One region of the Streptomyces sp. NPDC002911 genome, then DNA from elsewhere that is predicted to be linked to it. Evidence: predicted binding sites of a transcription regulator. Region 1 holds the regulator's gene; the other holds the start of a gene.
What was found. The regulator HspR, encoded in region 1, represses chaperone genes until heat shock. The targets are predictions, from matches to a motif close to TTGAGNNNNNNNNNCTCAA.

Region 1 (8,273 bases):
GCCACCGTAGGCGTCTAGAGGGTCTTCGCCTCCGGGGCGGTTCCCACGATCAGTCCGTCACCGGCCCGTTCCACCCGGACCGTGTCGCCGTCCTTGACCTCGCCCGCGAGGATCTCCTTCGCGAGCCGGTCGCCGATCGCGGTCTGGATGAGCCGGCGCAGCGGCCGGGCGCCGTACGCCGGGTCGTTGCCCTCCTCGGCCAGCCAGGCCAGGGCGTCCGGGGTGACGTCGAGGTGGATCCGGCGGTCGGCCAGCCGGCCGGCGAGACGGGCCACCTGGAGCCCCGCGATGTGGGCCAGCTCGTCACCGGACAGGGCGGAGAAGACGACCAGGTCGTCGAGCCGGTTGAGGAACTCCGGCTTGAACGAGGCCCGCACGACCCCCAGGACCCGCTCCTTCTTCGCCTCGGGCTCGGTCAGGGGATCGACCAGGAACTGGCTGCCCAGGTTCGACGTGAGGATCAGGATGGTGTTGCGGAAGTCCACCGTCCGGCCCTGCCCGTCGGTGAGCCGGCCGTCGTCGAGCACCTGGAGCAGGATGTCGAAGACCTCGGGGTGGGCCTTCTCGACCTCGTCCAGCAGCACGACGCTGTACGGGCGGCGGCGGACCGCCTCCGTGAGCTGGCCGCCCTCTTCGTAGCCGACGTAGCCGGGCGGGGCCCCGACGAGCCGGGCGACACTGTGCTTCTCGCTGTACTCGCTCATGTCGATGCGGATCATGGCCCGCTCGTCGTCGAACAGGAAGTCCGCGAGCGCCTTGGCCAGCTCCGTCTTGCCGACCCCGGTCGGACCGAGGAAGAGGAACGAACCGGTGGGCCGGTCGGGGTCGGCGATCCCCGCACGCGTGCGGCGTACGGCGTCCGACACGGACCGCACGGCCTCGGTCTGGCCGATCAGCCGCCTGCCCAGCTCGGACTCCATCCGCAGCAGTTTCTGGGTCTCGCCCTCCAGGAGGCGTCCGGCCGGGATGCCGGTCCAGGCGCCGACGACGTCGGCGATGTCGTCCGGGCCGACCTCCTCCTTCACCATGGTGTCCTTGGCGGCCTCCTGCTCGGCCTCGTCCGCTTCGGCCAGCTCACGCTCCAAGCCGGGGATCTCCCCGTACAGCAGCTTGGACGCGGTGTCGAAGTCACCGTCTCGCTGGGCGCGTTCGGCCTGGCCGCGCAGCTCGTCGAGGCGTTCCTTGAGCTCACCGACGCGGTTCAGGCCCTGCTTCTCCTTCTCCCAGCGGGCGGTGAGACCGCGCAGCTCCTCCTCCTTGTCGGCGAGGTCGCGGCGGATCTTCTCCAGGCGCTGCCTGGAACCCGCGTCGGTCTCGTTCTTGAGCGCCAGCTCCTCCATGTGCAGCCGGTCGACGGACCGCTGGAGCTCGTCGATCTCCAGGGGTGAGGAGTCGATCTCCATACGGAGCCGGGAGGCAGCCTCGTCGACGAGGTCGATGGCTTTGTCGGGAAGGAACCGGGAGGTGATGTAGCGGTCGGAGAGCGTCGCGGCGGCCACCAGTGAGGAGTCGGCGATCTGGACCTTGTGGTGCGCCTCGTAGCGGCCCTTGAGGCCACGCAGGATCGCGATGGTGTCCTCGACGGACGGCTCGGCGACCATGACCTGCTGGAAGCGGCGCTCCAGGGCGGGGTCCTTCTCGATGCGCTCGCGGTACTCGTCGAGCGTCGTGGCGCCGACCATGCGGAGTTCACCACGGGCGAGCATCGGCTTGAGCATGTTGCCCGCGTCCATCGCGGAGTCGCCGCCGGCGCCCGCGCCGACGACGGTGTGCAGCTCGTCGATGAAGGTGATGATCTGCCCGTCGCTCTCCTTGATCTCGGAGAGGACCGTCTTGAGGCGTTCCTCGAACTCACCGCGGTACTTGGCGCCGGCGACCATCGCGCCGAGGTCCAGGGAGACGAGCCGCTTGTTCCGCAGGGACTCGGGGACGTCGCCCTTGACGATGCGCTGGGCGAGCCCTTCGACGACGGCCGTCTTGCCGACGCCGGGCTCACCGATGAGCACCGGGTTGTTCTTCGTACGGCGCGACAGCACCTGTACGACGCGACGGATCTCCTGGTCCCGGCCGATGACCGGGTCCAGCTTGCCCTCGCGCGCGGCGGCCGTGAAGTCGGTGCCGAATTTCTCCAGGGCCTTGTACTGGCCCTCGGGGTCGGGAGTGGTCACCCGGCGCCCTCCCCTGCTCTTCTCGAACGCGTCCAGCAGCTTCTCGGCACTGGCTCCCTGTCCGTCGAGGATCTCACCGGCACGGCCACCCGTCGCCGCGACCGCGATCAGCAGGTGCTCGGTGGAGAGGTAGTCGTCGCCGAGCTCCTTGGCCCGCTGGTCGGCGTCGGCGAGGACGGAGAGCAGGTCCCGGCTCGGCTGCGGCGGCGCGACGGTCGACCCGGTGACGCTGGGCAGCGCGCCCAGAAGCCGCTCGGTCTCCTCGCGTACGGCGACCTGATCGGCCTCGGCCGCCGCCAGCAGGTCGATGATGTTCGCGTTGTCCTCGCCCGCGAGCAGTGCAAGCAGCAGATGCCCGGGGGTCAGGTCCGGATGTCCGTCCTTGACGGCCCTGCTGGTGGCCGCGTTGAGGGCGTCCCGGCTCTTGTTGGTCAGCTCGGCGTCCACGGGCGCTGTCTCCTCCTCGTGCTGGTACTTCACGGACTTTGACCCTGACAACGGGTACAAAGTTGAGTCTATTCCACTCAAGGCTGAAACGGTGCCACCTCGGAACCCGGGCCACCCTGGATCTAGGCTGGCCCCATGCCTGACGTACGCGACCCCGGCCCCGAGTACCTCGCCTTCTGGCGGGAACGCCATGTGTGCACCTTGACCACACTCCGCCCTGACGGCACACCGCATGTGGTACCCGTGGGGGTGACGTACGACCCGGAGACGCGCACCGCCCGCGTCATCACCGGCAGGAACACACGAAAAGCCGCCCATGTCCTGGCGGCGGGCCCGGAAGGGGCACGGGTCGCGGTCTGCCAGATGCAGGGGCGCCGCTGGGCGACCCTGGAGGGCCGGGCGGTGGTCCGTACGGAGCCCGACGAGGTCCAGGACGCGGTACGCCGCTACGCGGAGCGCTACGAGCGCACCCCGCGGCACAACCCCGAGCGCATCGTCATCGAGATCGCCGTCGACAGGGCTCTCGGAAAGGCCTGAGGGCTGAGGACTGGGACTGAGGGCTGAGGGCTGAGCAATTCAAGCTGTTTCCGGGCAGCACAACGGCGCCATCGTGTTCAGGTCACGATGGCGCCGCTGTGTGGGGGAAGTGCCGGAACGATATGGAACGACGGGGGAATCGTTCAGGCACTGCGGGGGGTGGCGGAAATGGCTTCTTGTTCGAACAGCTCGTGGTCGCGCTGATCGAGATTCACGAAAATCATGCCGTACCTCACGGCACAGCGAACAGGTTGTGGCGCTCCGCGAGGCCGGCGAAGACAGCGATAGGCACGAATATCGTCATCCGTTTCCATCACGACCAGAATCGGCTCTCCGAACAGGGTGACCATCAACGAATCGCCCTGGCGGGTAAGTGCCGTGAGCAGATCGATGAAATGCCACCCTGACCGATAGGCCGTGGCCATCTCCCGCCGGAAGGTGCGGTCGTCCGGGGGCGTGGTCATGCGCTCGCTACGCCTGCCGGCGCGCTCCAGCTGATCTCGCCGGAAGCAGCGACCGCTTCCACGGACCAGCTGATCTCACCGGACACGGGCACACCCCAGCTGATCTCACCCGGATCGGACGCAGGCACACCCCAGCTGATCTCACCCGGATCGGACGCGGGCATACCCCAGCTGATCTCACCCGGAGCAGACGCCTGCTCCGACCAGCTGACCTGACCGGGCCCGGACGCGCCGCCGGCCAGGCCGCCTGCCACGCCGAAGCCCAGGGCCGCGACGAAAGCGGCGGCAAGCACTGAGCGAAGCTTTCGCTTATCCATAGTCGGCTTCGTCCTCACTTGTGGATTCCTCTCCCCCGCATCCACGACGATGTCTCACCCGGGCCACACAACGCCACCAGGACGATGCATCATGTTCCTGCATGTTCAGGAACCTGGGGGGTGGAGATATGGGTACAAGCGACGCAACAGGGACACATCCCCACGGGGTCACCGAGCTGTGCGACGAGGGAAAACGTCTCTATGCCAGCGCTCTTCGTTCCGGTCGGATCTCCCGCGCCGAAGTCGACCCGGCCCCCTGCCTGATGGATTTCGCGCTCCTGCACCCGGATCCGGACGACACGGCCTGGCTCCGCCCGGTTCCTCCGTCCGCGGCCCTGGCCCAGCGCCTGCATCCCATAGAGCGCGAGATCAAGGAACGCAGGCGGCGTTCCGTCGCGCTGACCGAGTCCTTCGAGCCCTTCATGGACATCAGCGCCCAGGACCCGCCGACCACCCACGCCATCACGGTGCTGGAGGGTGTCAACAGGATCAACGCCGCACTCGACCTGGCCACCGCCGAGTGCCGCACGGAGGTACTCACCGTCCAGCCGGGTGGAGACCGCGGCGAGGACCGCCTCAGCGAAGGCCTGGAACGCGCCCTGTCGGTGGTCGACCGGGGCGTCAGCATGCGCACGCTCTACCAGCACACCGTCCGGCACAGCCAGGGGACACTCGCCTACGCGGCGCGCCTGTCCCAGGACAAGGTGGAGATCCGCACCCTGGAGGAACTCATCGAGCGCCTCCTCGTCTTCGACCGGACCGTGGCCTTCATCCCCGCCCAGAACGACGACGGGGTCGCCCTCGAACTCCGGCACCCGGGCCTGGTCAACTACCTGGTGAAGGTCTTCGAACAGCTCTGGAGCCGCGCGTCACCGCTGCTCGGGGAGGTCCGGTACGATCCACCGCCCAAGGGCATCAGCGGTGTTCAGCGTTCCATAGCCCAACTCCTCGTCGAGGGACACGTGGACGATTCCATAGCCCGCCGTCTCGGCATGAACGTCCGCACCTGCCGGGCGCACGTCGCCAAGCTGTCCGCCACACTCGGCAGCACCAGCCGCGCCCAACTCGGCTACCTCATCGCCAGGTCAGGAATCCTGGACCAGGACTCCTGACCTGACGGTTTCCCCGGACATCCCCACCCCCGGGCCGGCAGGCGCAGTCGCGCAACGGAAGGGAGCGCGGCCACGCCCCACACCGAAGGGGAAGATCGGCGACCCCCGCAACACCACCCACACTCCCCCCACCGCCGAGCTTCCACCACCGTCATCTTGTTGCACTGCACAAAGTGAGGGGTCACCAAATCACCACGGATGAGGCAAACCAAGCGCATCCGCACGGTTCGAGGACACTCTGCGCCCCGGCCGTCCGGCTGTACGAGGAGGCGGTGCGCGCCGGGCGTATCCCCAGGGCCGCGCTCGCCGCGGTGCCGTGTCTGATCGACATGGCCGTCGTGCACCCCGATCCGCGGGACGACACATATATGCGTCCCGTGCCCCCGTCCGCCGCCCTGGCCCACCTGCTCCAGCCCCTCACCCGCGAGCTGGACGAGCGCGTGCAGCTCGCCGCCGCGCTCAGCCGATCGCTGGCGCCCCTGGCCGGTGTCGCCAGCGCCGACCCCGACCTGGCGATCACGGTGCTCGAAGGGCGGCCCGCGATCGAGGCGGCTCTGCGCGAGGCGAGTGCCTCCGCCACCGAACAGGTCCTCACCGCCCAGCCGGGAAGCAACCGGCCGCTGAACGGGATGCGGTGGGCGATCGCCAACGCCAGGGCCGCCATCGGGCACGGCGCCCGGCTCCGGCACATCTACCAGCACCCGGCCCGCTACAGCACCAACATCAGGGACTACCTGGGCCAGATATCCACCGACCACCTGCAGGTGCGGACCACCGAGCAGACGGTGGAAAGGCTGATCATCTTCGACCGCGACGTCGCGTTCATCCCCGCGACGCCGGATCGAGCCACGGCACTGCAACTCCGCCATCCCGCCCTGGTCGCCTACCTCGTGCAGGTCTACGAGGTGCTCTGGGCCCAGGCCGTCCCCTTCGCGCAGCAACTGCCCTCGGCCGCGCCCGGCGCCCAGGTCACGGCCGTCCAGCAGAGCATCGCCCGCCTGCTGGTCGAGGGTCACGTCGACGACGTCGTGGCCCGGAAGCTGGGCATCAGCGTCCGTACCTGCCGCTCCCACATCTCCAAGCTCACGCAGACGCTCGGCGCCCACAGCCGCACCCACCTCGGAGCGCTCCTGGTGCGGTCGGGCATCGCCGACGGTGGCACCGGGGCGGCAGAGCAACGGCCCGCCCCCGGAGCCTGAACTCCGGGAGCGGGCCGCGACGGACTGCGGACACCGACAGCGGGCGGAACGCCTCAGTCCTTCGGCCGCTTGGGCCGCCAGACCACCAGTGCGCTGGTCTGCTGTACGTCCTGGTACGGCACGAGGTCCCGACGGTAGGAAGCGTGCACCTGGGCCTCGCGCTGCTGCATGGCCACGGCCGCGCCGTCCACCGCTGCCGAGAGCTCGGCGACGTGCTGCTGGAGCGCGGCGACCTGGTTCTCCAACTCGATGATGCGCTTGATTCCCGCGAGGTTGATGCCCTCGTCCTGTGACAACTGCTGCACGGTGCGCAGCAGTTCGATGTCACGTGCCGAATAGCGCCGGCCGCGCCCGGCCGTACGGTCGGGCGAGACCAGGCCGAGGCGGTCGTACTGGCGCAGTGTCTGCGGGTGCAGGCCCGAGAGCTGGGCCGCAATCGAGATCACGTAGACCGGTGATTCGTCGGTCAGCTGGTACGGATTGCGTCGACGGCCGTCCATCTCAAGCTCCCTTCGCAGCCTGGAACAGCTCCGCCCGCGGGTCCTCCCCCGCGGTCGCCTTCCGGTAGGCCTCCAGCGCGTCCTGGGCGTCCGCGCCGAGGTCCGTGGGTACGAACACCTCCACGGTGACCAGGAGGTCACCCCGAGTGCCGTCCTTGCGAACGGCGCCCTTGCCCCGGGCCCGCATCGTACGTCCGTTGGACGTGCCGGGCGGAAGTTTCAGGGTGACCGGAGGACCGCCGAGCGTGGGGACCTTCACCTCGCCGCCGAGCGCCGCCTCCGGGAAGGTGACGGGCACGGTGACGGTGAGATTGTCGCCCTTGCGGCCGAAGACCGGGTGGGCGTCGACATGGACGACGACGTAGAGGTCGCCGGCCGGGCCGCCGCGCTCGCCCGGGCCGCCCTTGCCGCGCAGCCGGATCCGCTGGCCGTCCAGCACCCCTGCGGGGATCCTGACCTGCATCGTGCGGGCCGACTTCGCCCGGCCGCTGCCCTTGCAGACGTCGCAGGGGTCCTGGGCGATGAGGCCCCTGCCCTTGCAGTCCACGCAGGGATCGGTCAGCGAGAATCCGCCGCCGGTGCCGCGCGACACCTGGCCGGTGCCGACGCAGGTCGGACAGACCCTCGGGGTGCCGTTCTTGTCGCCGGTGCCCGAACACGCCTTGCAGGGAGCCTGGCTGGACATCCGCAGCGGGACCGTGGCCCCGTCGACCGCCTCGGTGAAGCTGAGCGTCACCTCGGACTCGATGTCCTGGCCGCGCTTCGGCTGGACCCGTGTGCCCGCGCCGCCGCGGTTGAACAGTCCGCCGAAGACATCGCCCAGACCGCCGCCGCCTCCGCCGAAGCCGCCGGCGCCCGGACTCTGGCCGCTGCCCGGGGCGCCCCCGAAGAGGTCGCCCAGGTCGAAGTTGAAGTTGCCGCCCGCACCGCCGGGGCCCGCTCGGAAGCCTCCGCTGCCGAAGAGGGCGCGCGCCTCGTCGTACTCCTTGCGCTTCTTGGGATCACCGAGGATGTCGTTCGCCTCTGAGATCTCCTTGAAGCGCTCCTCGGCCTTGGCGTCACCCTTGTTGGCGTCCGGGTGGTTCTCGCGGGCGAGTTTCCGGTACGCCTTCTTGACCTCGGCGTCGGTGGCGTCCTTGGGGACGCCGAGAACCTTGTAGTAGTCCTTCTCGACGAAGTCCTTCGTGCTCATCGACGTCCCTCCTTCCGGACGACAGGCCGTGCGGCCGGCCCTGTGGCCGGCCGCACGCCCCGTGGGTGTTCACCGCAGTGGTCGGACGGAATGTCAGACCTCTTCGGTGCCACCGCTCTCCTCGTCGTCTGCCTTCTCTTCCTTCGCCGCCGCGGGCGTGGCGCCCGGCTGCGGCTCGGCCACGGCCACCCGCGCGGGGCGGATGGTGCGCTCCCCGATGCGGTACCCGGGCTGCAGGATCGCCACGCAGGTCGTCTCGGTGACGTCCGGCGCGTACGAGTGCATCAGGGCCTCGTGGATCGTCGGGTCGAAGGGCTCGCCCTCCTTGCCGAACTGC
Region 2 (8,273 bases), on a different contig from region 1:
AGCAGCTTCTGCTTCAGGCCGCCGATCGGGAGCACCCGTCCGGTCAGCGACACCTCACCGGTCATGGCCACATCCGTCCGGACGAGCCGCCCCGAGAGCAGGGAGGCCAGCGCCGTCGTCATCGTGATGCCCGCGCTCGGACCGTCCTTGGGGACCGCACCCGCGGGGAAGTGGATGTGCGCGCCACGGTCCTTGAGGTCCGCGACCGGAAGCTCCAGCTCCGCGCCGTGCGAGCGCAGGAAGCTCAGGGCGATCTGCGCGGACTCCTTCATGACGTCACCCAGCTGACCGGTCAGGGTCAGCCCGGAGGCCCCGGTCTCCGGGTCGGCCAGCGACGCCTCCACGAAGAGCACGTCTCCACCCGCTCCGGTCACCGCGAGCCCCGTGGCCACACCCGGCACCGCGGTGCGGCGTTCGGCCGGGACCTGGGCGGACTCGGGCACGTGGTGCGGTCGGCCGATCAGACCCCGCAGGTCGTCCTCGGCAACCGTGAACGGCAGTTCACGTTCCCCGAGTTCGTGCTGAGCCGCGACCTTGCGGAGCAGCCGTGCGACGGCCCGCTCCAGGTTCCGCACCCCGGCCTCCCGGGTGTACTCCCCGGCCAGCTTGCGCAGCGCCGACTCGTCCAGGCCGACCTCGTCCTCCTTCAGACCGGCCCGCTCCAGCTGGCGCGGGAGCAGGTGGTCACGGGCGATGACGACCTTCTCGTCCTCCGTGTACCCGTCCAGCGTGACCAGCTCCATGCGGTCGAGCAGAGCCTCCGGAATGGATTCGAGGACGTTCGCCGTGGCCAGGAACACGACGTCGCTGAGGTCGAGTTCGACCTCCAGGTAGTGGTCGCGGAAGGTGTGATTCTGAGCCGGGTCGAGCACCTCCAGCAGGGCGGCCGCCGGGTCGCCCCGGAAGTCGGAGCCGACCTTGTCGATCTCGTCGAGCAGGACGACCGGGTTCATCGAACCGGCCTCCTTGACGGCCCGGACGATGCGCCCGGGGAGCGCGCCGACGTACGTGCGCCGGTGGCCCCGGATCTCGGCCTCGTCCCGGACCCCGCCGAGCGCGACCCGGACGAACTTGCGCCCCATGGCGTGCGCGACGCTTTCGCCGAGCGAGGTCTTCCCGACTCCGGGCGGACCGACGAGTGCCAGCACCGCGCCGCCGCGGCGGCCACCGACCACACCGAGCCCGCGGTCGGCACGCCGCTTGCGCACCGCGAGGTACTCGGTGATGCGCTCCTTCACGTCCTGCAGGCCGGCGTGCTCCGCGTCGAGGATCTCCCGGGCGCCCTTGATGTCGTACGCGTCCTCGGTCCGTTGGGTCCACGGCAGTTCCAGGACGGTGTCCAGCCAGGTGCGGATCCAGGAGCCCTCGGGGCTCTGGTCGGAGGACCGCTCCAGCTTCTCGACCTCCTTGAGGGCGGCCGCACGGACGTGCTCCGGAAGATCGGCGGCTTCGACGCGCGCCCGGTAGTCGTCGGACTCGTCGCCGGAGCCGGCTTCACCGTTGAGCTCGGAGAGCTCCTTGCGTACGGCGTCGAGCTGGCGCCTCAGGAGGAATTCGCGCTGCTGCTTGTCGACACCCTCCTGGACGTCCTTGGCGATGGACTCGGCGACGTCCTGCTCGGCGAGGTGCTCGCCGAGCCACTGGATGGCCAGCTTCAGACGGGCGACCGCGTCGGCGGTCTCCAGCAGCTGGACCTTCTGGGCGGTGGTGAGGAAGGGCGAGTACCCGGAGTTGTCGGCGAGCGCCGAGATGTCCTCGATCTGCTGCACCCTGTCCACGACCTGCCAGGCGCCACGCTTCTTCAGCCAGCTGGTGGCGAGGGCCTTGTACTCCCTGGCGAGCTCGGCCGCGGAACCGGGCAGCGGGTCGGGTACCGATACGTCGATCCGGGTGCCCTCCACCCACAGCGCGCTCCCGGGACCGCTCGTCCCGGCACCGATCCGCACCCGGTCCCGGGCCCTGATGAGTGCGCCCGGGTCCCCGTCCGACAGCCGTCCCACCTGCTCGACGGTGCCCAGGACACCGGTCCCGGTGTAATTCCCGTCGATACGCGGCACGAGCAGGACCTCGGGCTTGCCGCCCCCGGTTCGCGCGACGGCCTGGGCGGCCTCCACGGCGGCGCGCACTTCCGCGTCCGACAGGTCGAGCGGCACGACCATGCCGGGCAGTACGACCTCGTCGTCGAGCGGCAGCACGGGCAGGTCGACCGGCGTGAACGCCTCGGACGCATTGGACTCAGCAGTCATGATCTCCCCTTCGGCAGGCAAGTTGAGCTATGTGGACTCAATGCTCATGAGCGCTCGAATGTTCCCCACGCCCTGTTCGCTCATAGCGATCACCCGGATCCGGGCCGCACGGGCCACGCCTCCACACCAGCGCTCCACGGCACACAGCCATTCCCGGCGCGACCGGCCCGGAGAGCCGGGACGCGGAAATCGGGTGTACCGAAGGCCCGGTGGTGGGCGAAACTGGGCGGCCACGACAAGGCCCACCCCGCCACACGCCGGAGACCGCGCCCATGCCCGCCACAGATGCCCCCCGCCCCGTCGTCCTCGACCGGCGCGAAGGACCGTTCGGCGAAGTCGTCCTGCGCGAACGCGGCGCCGCGTTCGAGATCATCGCCAACGGCTGCTTCCTGATGGACACCTCCGACGGGCGCTCGGAGCGACTCCTGGTGGACGCGGCGCTCGCCGCCCTGCCCGTCGGACGGCCGGACCCGTCGGTACTGATCGGCGGGCTCGGCGTCGGGTTCTCCCTGGTGCGGGCCGCCACCGAACCGCGCTGGGGCAGGATCGCCGTCGTCGAACGGGAGCAGGCCATCGTGGACTGGCACCTCGACGGACCGCTCGGCCGCATCTCCGGTGCGGCGCTCGCCGATCCGCGGACCGAGATCCTGCGTACGGACCTCGTCGCCCATCTCCGTACGACCACGGAGCGTTACGACGCACTGTGCCTGGACATCGACAACGGCCCCGACTGGACCGTCACCCAGGACAACGGAAACCTCTATTCACCCGCCGGCCTCGCCGCCTGCCGCGCGCGTCTGACACCCGGCGGGGTCCTGGCCGTATGGTCCGCGCAGCCGTCCTCCGACTTCGAGCAGGCCATGCGGAATGCCGGATTCCACGCAGTAAGGACCGAAGAAGTAGCGGTTGCCCGAGGTGTACCGGACGTGGTCCATCTCGCACTACGGGACAACTGAACCCCCACCCGGTACCCATTTACCTGGCCCCGCCACGGATCAGGCGGGACAAGTCCGCCGATCCGCCTCGTTCCCGCCGGTAACACCTTCACGACGGACAACACCCTGCGTAGCCGAGAGGTGTCCTCTGCCTTTACGCTGCTGACCGGACAAGGGATCACCGACGAAAATCCACAAGCGATAACCGTGCTCCGGGGGAATGGCCCCCGTGGGAACGGGCAGGGGCGGGGCGATGGAACAGACACACACCACCCACAACGGCGTCGCGGCCACCCCCGGGGCTCAGCGCCGGGTGCTGGTGGTCGAGGACGACGCGACAATCGTCGACGCCATTTCCGCCCGTCTGCGGGCCGAGGGCTTTCTGGTGCAGACCGCGCTGGACGGGCCGGCGGCCGTGGACGCGGCCGAGGCATGGCAGCCGGACCTGATGGTGCTCGACATCATGCTTCCCGGCTTCGACGGTCTGGAGGTCTGCCGTCGTGTGCAGGCCCAGCGCCCCGTGCCGGTGCTGATGCTCACCGCGCGGGACGACGAGACCGACATGCTGGTCGGGCTCGGCGTCGGCGCCGACGACTACATGACCAAGCCCTTCTCCATGCGGGAGCTGGCTGCGCGGGTCCACGTCCTGCTGCGCCGGGTCGAACGGGCCGCACTGGCCGCCGTGACGCCGCGCAGCGGCATCCTGCGCCTCGGCGAGCTGGAGATCGACCACGCGCAGCGCCGTGTCAGGGTGCGCGCCGACGACGTCCACCTCACCCCGACCGAGTTCGACCTGCTGGTCTGCCTGGCCAACACACCGCGCGCGGTTCTGTCCCGGGAACAGCTGCTGGCCGAGGTCTGGGACTGGGCGGATGCCTCCGGGACCCGCACGGTCGACAGCCACATCAAGGCCCTGCGCCGGAAGATCGGCGCCGAGCGGATCCGTACCGTGCACGGCGTCGGCTACGCCCTGGAGACACCCGCGCCATGACGCCGCCCGGCTCCGGACTGCGGCCCTTCTCGATCAAGGCCAAGCTGGGCACCCTCGTCGTGGTCTCGGTGTTCATCACGACCGGACTGCTGATCGTCGCTCTGCGGACCAGGACCGAATTCCGGTTCATCACGGTCTTCTCGGTGATCGCCACTCTGCTGATCACCCAGTTCGTGGCACACGGACTGACCGCGCCGCTGGACGAGATGCGCGCCGTCGCACGGTCGATCTCGCACGGCGACTACACGAGACGGGTGAGCGGCGCCGGGCGGCGTGACGAGCTCGGCGACCTGGCACAGACGATCAACCGCATGGCGGACGATCTGGAGGCGGAGGACCGGCACCGCAAGGAGCTGGTGGCCAACGTGTCCCATGAGCTGCGTACGCCGATCGCGGCGCTCAGAGCCGTCCTGGAGAACGTGGTGGACGGGGTGTCCGCCGCGGACCCCGAGACGATGCGTACGGCCCTCAAACAGACCGAACGCCTGGGCAGGCTGGTGGAGACCCTGCTGGACCTCTCCCGGCTGGACAACGGCGTGGTGGCGCTCAAGGCGCGCCGCTTCGAGGTCTGGCCGTATCTGTCGGGCGTGCTGAAGGAAGCGAATCTCGCCTCCTCGCAGCGCCGGCTCTCCTCCGGTTCCGGAAACCACTCCCGCACCGACGTCCATCTGCACCTCGATGTATCGCCGCCCGAGCTGACCGCGCACGCGGACGCGGAACGCCTGCACCAGGTTGTCGCCAATCTGGTCGACAACGCCGTCAAACACAGCCCTCCGCACGGCCGGGTCACGGTGCTGGCGCGGCGTGGAAAGTATCCCGAGTCGCTGGAGCTGGAGGTCATGGACGAGGGCCCCGGCATTCCGGAGGCGGAGCGTCACCGGGTCTTCGAGCGCTTCAACCGCGGCCAGGCACCGTCCCCCCACGGTCCGGGCAGCGACGGCGGCACGGGGCTCGGGCTCGCGATCGCCCGCTGGGCGGTGGATCTGCACGGCGGTCGTATCGGGGTGGCCGAATCCGCCCGCGGCTGCCATATCCAGGTCACTCTTCCGGGGATCGCACCGATGCACGGTTGACCCGCTGTTCGAAGTGGAGGACCCCGTTCTCCCTCCCGTCCGGGAAAGAGATACGGTCCAGGGGGCCGTAGCATTGGCCTCGCGTACCCGAAGGGCAGCGGAACCTTGCTTGTTTCCCGCCATTTCATGCGCCGAAACCCGGCCTTCGATGTGATGTGCACGACGAAGACCGGCCCGGCCTGCACGTAACGGCTCGGGAGGCGTAGCCTTGATTTCCGCTGTCCATCACCTTGTGAAGCGGAAGAGGGCGGTTGCCGCCGTGTCGTCTCAGTCCCCCAGTAACTCGAGCATCTCGACCGATCAAGAAGCGGGCACCGGGTCCAACCCGGCCGCCGCTTTCGGGCCCAATGAGTGGCTAGTCGACGAGATCTACCAGCAGTACCTCCAGGACCCCAGTTCGGTCGACCGCGCCTGGTGGGACTTCTTCGCCGACTACAAGCCGGGTACGTCCGGCACGGCGGACAAGCCCGTCCCCGCATCTGCGGGAGCGGTGACACCGGCTCCGGCCGCCACCGCTGCGAACACCGTGAACAACACCGCTCCGGCGCAGGCCGAGGCGCAGGCCCCGGCCGCGCCCCCCGCTGCCCCGGCCGCGCCCCCCGCTGCCCCGGCCGCGCCCGCTGCCCCCGCTCCGGCAAAGGCTCCGGCCGCGCCCGCGAAGGCCGCACCGGCGAAGGCGGCCCCGTCCCCGGCCCCCGCGAAGGCGGATGCCCCGGCCGAGGCCCCCGCAGGCCCGGAGTTCGTGACGCTGCGCGGCCCCTCGGCCGCCGTCGCGAAGAACATGAACGCCTCCCTGGAGCTGCCGACGGCCACGTCGGTCCGCGCCGTGCCGGTGAAGCTGCTCTTCGACAACCGCATCGTCATCAACAACCACCTGAAGCGGGCCCGCGGCGGGAAGATCTCCTTCACGCACCTCATCGGGTACGCGATGGTGCAGGCCCTCAAGGCCATGCCGTCGATGAACTACTCCTTCGCGGTGAAGGACGGCAAGCCGACCCTGGTCAAGCCCGAGCACGTCAACCTCGGTCTGGCCATCGACCTGGTGAAGCCGAACGGCGACCGTCAGCTGGTCGTCGCGGCCATCAAGAAGGCCGAGACGCTCAACTTCTTCGAGTTCTGGCAGGCGTACGAGGACATCGTCCGCCGGGCCCGTGTCGGCAAGCTCGGCATGGACGACTTCTCCGGGGTCACCGCCTCGCTGACCAACCCCGGCGGCATCGGCACGGTCCACTCCGTGCCCCGCCTGATGCCCGGACAGGGCCTCATCATGGGCGTCGGCGCGATGGACTACCCGGCGGAGTTCCAGGGCACCTCGCAGGACACCCTGAACAAGCTGGGCATCTCGAAGGTCATGACCCTGACCTCGACGTACGACCACCGGGTCATCCAGGGCGCGGCGTCCGGCGAGTTCCTCCGTGTCCTGGCCCAACTGCTGCTCGGCGAGAACGACTTCTACGACGAGATCTTCAAGGCGCTGCGCATCCCCTACGAGCCGGTCCGCTGGCTCAAGGACATCGACGCCTCGCACGACGACGACGTCACCAAGGCCGCGCGGGTCTTCGAGCTGATCCACTCCTACCGGGTCCGCGGCCACGTCATGGCCGACACCGACCCGCTGGAGTACCGCCAGCGCAAGCACCCCGACCTGGACATCACCGAGCACGGCCTCACCCTGTGGGACCTGGAGCGGGACTTCGCGGTCGGCGGTTTCGCCGGCAAGACGATGATGAAGCTCCGCGACATCCTCGGCGTGCTGCGTGAGTCGTACTGCCGCACCACCGGCATCGAGTTCATGCACATCCAGGAGCCGAAGGAGCGTAAGTGGCTCCAGGACCGGGTGGAGCGTCCGCGCCCGGCTCCGGAGCGCGAGGAGCAGCTGCGGATCCTGCGTCGCCTCAACGCCGCCGAGGCGTTCGAGACGTTCCTGCAGACCAAGTACGTCGGCCAGAAGCGGTTCTCGCTGGAGGGCGGGGAGTCCGTCATCCCGCTGCTCGACGCGGTCATCGACTCCGCCGCCGAGGCCCGCCTGGACGAGGTCGTCATCGGCATGGCCCACCGCGGCCGCCTCAACGTGCTGGCGAACATCGTCGGCAAGTCGTACGCGCAGATCTTCCGCGAGTTCGAGGGCAACCTCGACCCGCGCTCGATGCACGGCTCCGGTGACGTCAAGTACCACCTGGGCGCCGACGGCACCTTCACCGGTCTGGACGGTGAGCAGATCAAGGTCTCGCTGGCCGCCAACCCCTCGCACCTGGAAGCCGTCGACCCGGTCCTCGAGGGCATCGCCCGCGCCAAGCAGGACATCATCAACAAGGGCGGCACGGACTTCACGGTCCTGCCCGTCGCGCTCCACGGCGACGCGGCCTTCGCCGGCCAGGGCGTCGTCGCCGAGACGCTCAACATGTCGCAGCTGCGCGGCTACCGCACCGGCGGAACCGTGCACGTGGTGATCAACAACCAGGTCGGCTTCACCGCCGCCCCGGAGTCCTCGCGCTCCTCGATGTACGCCACCGACGTGGCGCGCATGATCGAGGCGCCGATCATCCACGTCAACGGCGACGACCCGGAGGCCGTGGTCCGCGTCGCACGGCTGGCCTTCGAGTACCGGCAGACGTTCAACAAGGACGTCGTCATCGACCTCATCTGCTACCGCCGTCGCGGGCACAACGAGGGCGACAACCCGGAGTTCACCAACCCGCAGATGTACACCCTGATCGACAAGAAGCGCTCGGTGCGCAAGCTCTACACCGAGTCCCTCATCGGTCGCGGCGACATCACGCTGGAAGAGGCCGAGCAGGCGCTGCAGGACTTCCAGGGCCAGCTGGAGAAGGTGTTCGCGGAGGTCCGCGAAGCCACCTCGGCGCCGTCCCAGCCGCACGTCCCGGACGCGCAGGCGGAATTCCCGGTCGCCGTGAACACCGCGGTGTCCTCGGAGGTCGTGAAGCTGGTCGCCGAGTCGCAGGTGAACATCCCCGACGGGATCACCGTTCACCCGCGTCTCCTGCCGCAGATGCAGCGCCGTGCCGCC

Region 2: the regulator HspR is predicted to act here: its motif matches at 2,269-2,287, upstream of lon (endopeptidase La).

Annotation. Positions count from the first base shown of each region.
Region 1 covers NZ_JBSFUO010000011.1:19,232-27,504, reverse strand. Annotated here, with positions in the region: gene clpB (ATP-dependent chaperone ClpB) at 15-2,615, opposite strand; gene ACWD04_RS18600 (pyridoxamine 5'-phosphate oxidase family protein) at 2,751-3,152, shown strand; gene ACWD04_RS18595 (Rieske (2Fe-2S) protein) at 3,296-3,616, opposite strand; gene ACWD04_RS18590 (hypothetical protein) at 3,613-3,933, opposite strand; gene ACWD04_RS18585 (helix-turn-helix transcriptional regulator) at 4,035-5,045, shown strand; gene ACWD04_RS18580 (LuxR C-terminal-related transcriptional regulator) at 5,234-6,244, shown strand; gene ACWD04_RS18575 (heat shock protein transcriptional repressor HspR) at 6,298-6,744, opposite strand; gene dnaJ (molecular chaperone DnaJ) at 6,746-7,936, opposite strand; gene grpE (nucleotide exchange factor GrpE) at 8,030-8,273, opposite strand, start outside.
Region 2 covers NZ_JBSFUO010000001.1:228,599-236,871, forward strand. Annotated here, with positions in the region: gene lon (endopeptidase La) at 1-2,246, opposite strand, end outside; gene ACWD04_RS00990 (spermidine synthase) at 2,519-3,202, shown strand; gene ACWD04_RS00995 (response regulator transcription factor) at 3,435-4,172, shown strand; gene ACWD04_RS01000 (HAMP domain-containing sensor histidine kinase) at 4,169-5,245, shown strand; gene ACWD04_RS01005 (multifunctional oxoglutarate decarboxylase/oxoglutarate dehydrogenase thiamine pyrophosphate-binding subunit/dihydrolipoyllysine-residue succinyltransferase subunit) at 5,505-8,273, shown strand, end outside.